DNA from 2 places in the Rhodoferax mekongensis genome. Region 2 is predicted to be linked to the other one. Evidence: predicted binding sites of a transcription regulator. Region 2 holds the regulator's gene; the other holds the start of a gene.

Region 1 (2,405 bases), 130 kb from region 2:
GCAAAGCGCCGGCTGCCACGATAGGCAGCCGGTGCGGAAAATCATTGTTGGACGACGGCGCGGTTAGCGTTGCGGATTTCCAGGGCAGCGATGACCTGGTCGGCGTTTTGCACGGTGCAAACGTCTTGCGGCATGCTCAGACCCATAGCTTTCACGTAAGCGTTACCGCCCCGTGCATCAATAGCCATCATGTGGTGCATACACATTTTTCCGTCTTCCACGCAGCGGTTCAGCACCTTGTCGTACAGACCGGCTTCCACGCTGCTGAAGCGTTGCACCGGATCACGCTCACTGGGTTTCACCAGGTTTGTGTAAGTGGCTTTGTCCAGCGTCTTGCCTTCGGTCTTGGCCTTGTTGACCCAGGCAGCGAAGTCTTCGTTGCTCAGTCCGTGGAACTTGAAGGTCATGCCGGAGAAGCCTGCGCCGCTGTAGTGGGAGGACATGCCCTTGAACACGCCGGGGCGGTTGATCACGGCGTTCAGCTCGGTTTGCATGCCAGGCATCGCGTAAATCATGCCGGCGAGGTCCGGCACATAAAACGCGTTCATGGTCGACGTTGCGGTCAGCTTGAACAAAATGGGGCGGTCCACCGGTGCTGCCAGTTCATTCACCGTGGCAATACCTTGCTCGGGGTAAAAGAACAGCCATTTCCAGTCCATCGCCACCACTTGCACTTCCATAGGCTTGACGTCAGCGGGCAATGGGCGCTGTGCATCAATGCGGTCCAAGGGGCGGTAAGGGTCGAGTTTGTGGGTGCCGATCCAGGTCAGGGCGCCGAGGGCAATGATGATGAGGAGCGGGACTGTCCAGATCACCAGCTCCAGAGAGGTGGAGTGGTGCCATTCAGGGTCATATTCGGCTTCCGTATTGCTCTGGCGGTATTTCCAGGCAAAAAACAGTGTCAATGCAATCACGGGGACGATGATGATCAGCATCAACAAGGTCGCGGTGATCACCATTTGACCTTGCTGCGCAGCGATATCGCCTGCAGGATTGAGTACAACAGCCTTGCTGCAGCCGGTAAGTCCGGCCGCCATGGCCATGGCGGCGAGCCAGCTGAGCTTGCGGAAAGCCTTGAGTTTGAACATGCTTGCTGCGCCCTTGGACAGAGCGCCTTGGTTGGATACAAAGGAATGAGCTTCCGACTGTAATTTCGCTAGCAAATTTGTCCATTGGACATTTTGTCCAAGATCAAAGTGTTTGACGGGGTGCTGGCAATCAGGGTTTTCCTGATCCTCAACTTGGCGGGAAAGGACGGAAACCCGCACCGCTTGGGTGTACAACGGTGGCGTGTCTGTTGTTTGAGGATTCTGCCTTTATGTACCAACCAGCTTCTGCGGCCCTTGCCGGGTCAGGTTACGAGAGTTCTGTGTCCCTGGCTGGTGCCCACACCGATGAAGATGTGACGCCGGGCGAAATCGCCGTCGGGGTCATCATTGGTCGCTCTTCGGAATATTTCGACTTTTTCGTGTTCGGAATCGCGTGCGTTCTGGTGTTTCCGGGCCTGCTTTTTCCCTTTTTGTCGCGTTTGGACGGTACGTTGATGGCTTTTGCCATCTTTTCGCTGGCGTTTGTAGCCCGCCCGGTCGGAACCGCCATTTCCATGGCCGTCCAAAGGCGCTGGGGTCGTGGCACCAAACTTACCTTGGCGCTTTTCATGTTGGGAGCCAGTACCGCCGGTATGGCCTTCCTCCCCAGCTATGCGACGGCGGGAACGACCGCCATCGTGGCGATGATCATTCTGCGCATCGGCCAGGGCTTGGGCCTGGGCGGTTCCTGGGATGGATTGCCATCTCTGCTTGCCATGAGTGCCCCCAAGGACCGCCGGGGTTGGTTTTCCATGGTCGGCCAATTGGGTGCCCCCATCGGTTTTGTGTTGGCGGCGGGTCTGTTTGCCTATCTGCACAGCAATCTGACTTCTGCTGAATTCCTGAGTTTCGGCTGGCGTTACCCCTTCTTCGTGGCGTTTGCCATCAATGTGGTGGCCCTGTTTGCCCGCTTACGCTTGGTTGTGGGCCAGTCCTATGCCGAGCGTTTGCAGGAATTGGAGCTACAGCCCGTGAGCGTGACCAAAGTCATGCGCGAGGAGGGCGGCAATGTGCTATTGGGTGCTTTTGCAGCTTTGGCAAGCTTTGCACTTTTCCATCTGGCCACCGTGTTCCCGCTTTCGTGGATTGCCATGTACTCAGAGCAATCTATCGGGGATGTGCTGGAGGTGCAGATCATTGGTGCCATGCTGGCGGCCATCGCCATCATGTTTTCCGGCTGGTTGGCTGATCGCGTGGGGCGCCGCATTCTGCTTGGCACCATGGCAGTATTAATCGGTTTGTTCAGCTTCGCGACTCCCTGGTTGCTGGGCGCGGGTACGGTGGGAAATAACATCTTTCTGTTGACCAGTTTTATCC
Region 2 (2,405 bases):
GCTCCGGCAGATGCGCATAGGCATAGAGGGCAATGCGGTCAGGGCGCAAGGCATTCACTTGTGCCAGGGTACGGTCAAACGACTCGGGGCTTTGACGGGGCAAGCCGTAAATCAGGTCCACATTAATGGACTCAAATCCGCGGGCCCGTGCCGCGTCGACCAAGGCAAATACCTGCTCGGCAGGCTGCACGCGGTGCACGGCCTTCTGCACTGCGGGGTCAAAGTCTTGCACGCCGAAGCTCAGTCGGTTGAACCCAAGCTCGGCCAAGGTATCCAGGCGCGATGCATCAACCGTGCGGGGATCCACCTCTATGGAATATTCACCGCCGGCGGCAAAGCTGAAGTTGCGGCGCAGCATCGCCATGAGTTCCCGCAGTTCAGCGTCGCTTAAGAAGGTGGGGCTGCCCCCACCCAAGTGCAACTGGCTGACGGACTGTCCCGTTCCCATCAGTTTCGTGTGCAGCTCCACTTCCCGGGTCAGGTAGCGCAAATACGTAGCTGCCTTGTCGTGGTGCTTGGTGATAATCTTGTTGCAAGCGCAGTAGTAGCACAGCGATTCGCAAAATGGGATGTGCACGTAGAGAGACAAGGGCAAGGCCAGCGCAGCAGCCCCGGACCGGCGTTGCTGCAAGGCTTGGGTGTAATCGTCCGCACTGAAAGCCTCGACAAAGCGATCCGCCGTCGGGTACGAGGTGTAACGCGGCCCGGAGACATCAAACCGGGTCAATAGTTGTTCTGATATGGGTGCGGATGCAATGGCTGCGTTCATGAATACTCCAAGCTAGCGCACAGACTGTGACCGAAGCGCCCGCCAAACTCCTTGATTTACATCAAGGAGTTTCAGGATGACCGGGACCATAATTGACTTGCATCAGGGGAACACCATGCTTGAACACGCAATGCCTAACGCCAAGTCTCACGACGCCCACGCTTCTATCGCAATCACTCCGGTTGCGACTGCGGCATTGAACCCCCACACCATCAAAGTGGCTTGCTCCAACTGCAACCTGCGCGAACTGTGCATGCCCTTGGGGTTGAGCGCTGCAGAGCTGGACAAAATCGACGATGTGGTAGCCAGCCGCCGCAAAGTCAAACGCGGAGCAACCCTCTTCCGCAACGGAGAAAAATTCACCAGCCTGTTTGCCATCCGCACCGGTTTCTTCAAAACGTGCGTTGCTTCTGAAGACGGCCGCGACCAGGTGACCGGCTTCCAAATGGCCGGTGAGATCGTAGGGCTCGATGGCATCGTGAACGACCACCACACATGCGATGCCGTGGCTCTAGAAGACGCCGAGGTTTGCGTCATGCCCTTTGACCGCATTGAAGAGCTCTCGCGGGAAGTGAATTCGCTGCAGCGCCATGTCCACAAGATCATGAGCCGCGAAATCGTGCGTGAAAACGGCGTGATGCTGCTTCTGGGCAGCATGCGAGCCGAAGAGCGACTGGCTGCGTTTCTGCTGAACCTGGTTCAGCGCCTGCATGCCCGCGGCTTCTCGCAAAGCGAGTTGGTGTTGCGGATGACCCGCGAAGAGATTGGAAGCTACTTGGGTCTGAAGCTTGAGACCGTGAGCCGTACATTCTCCAAATTCGTGGAAGACGGCATTGTGGAAGTCAAGCAGCGCCATGTGCGCATCTTGAACACAGAGGCCCTGAAGGACATTGTCAACCCCAAGGTCTGCAACTGAGCGGGACTCAAACTCCTAATCGTTGACCTCGGCAGCGCTCATATTGAGCAAGGCGGTCAAGGCGCTGGAGGCCAGCGTCACCCCCCAGAAAACGAAGAACGCCAAGGTGTAAATCCCTTGGCGTGAAAGCGGTAGCGCGCCATCGTGCCAATGCAGATCGTGTGGGTCAATGAATGCAAACACCACGATCTCCAGTACGCCGGCCGCCAGAAAAGCGGGCCAGACGACTGCCATCCATTTACCTGTCGGCATACATCGCTCCTGAAAATCCGCTTTAGCGCGGTGCAGTGTTGGGCACTACCCCTGTCGCTGCATGGTTGCGTGCCTGCATGGCCGGGGCCAGGCTCTCAGGTTTGGCCGCCAAAGACTTGTTGATGTCCAAGCCGGCCTGGTAGTAGTTTTCATCAACGATGGGGTCCATGCCACGCACAGCAATGTAGAAGGTCAGGAAACTCGCCACCACCACGATGAGCGGACCGGAGACTACCAGCCACACATGACCGAACTTCCACCAGGGAGCGGGAGTGTTGGACGAGGTTGTAGGGTTGGACATAAGCAGTCTTTCTTAACGCGGAACAATAAACACGGATTTTTCAGTCACTACGGCAGACACGGGGGCCGATTTCACCGTGAAATGGATGGGGTACGAACCGGGAGCCGCACCTTCGTAGGGAAGCTGCACACGGACGGCGATCCAGCGCGATTCGGTAGGGCCAACTT

Evidence for each region. The regulator FNR, encoded in region 2, switches genes on or off when oxygen is low (the NO sensors DNR and NnrR bind a similar motif). The targets are predictions, from matches to a motif close to TTGATNNNNATCAA.
Region 1: a site for FNR is predicted at 1,182-1,195, ahead of cyoA (ubiquinol oxidase subunit II). Genes of this name have one in related genera too.

The regions. Positions count from the first base shown of each region.
Region 1 covers NZ_CP132507.1:2,294,748-2,297,152, forward strand. Annotated here, with positions in the region: gene cyoA (ubiquinol oxidase subunit II) at 42-1,088, opposite strand; gene RAN89_RS11050 (MFS transporter) at 1,319-2,405, shown strand, end outside.
Region 2 covers NZ_CP132507.1:2,162,164-2,164,568, reverse strand. Annotated here, with positions in the region: gene hemN (oxygen-independent coproporphyrinogen III oxidase) at 1-769, opposite strand, end outside; gene fnr (fumarate/nitrate reduction transcriptional regulator Fnr) at 966-1,685, shown strand; gene RAN89_RS10455 (hypothetical protein) at 1,701-1,937, opposite strand; gene RAN89_RS10450 (FixH family protein) at 1,960-2,238, opposite strand; gene ccoG (cytochrome c oxidase accessory protein CcoG) at 2,251-2,405, opposite strand, start outside.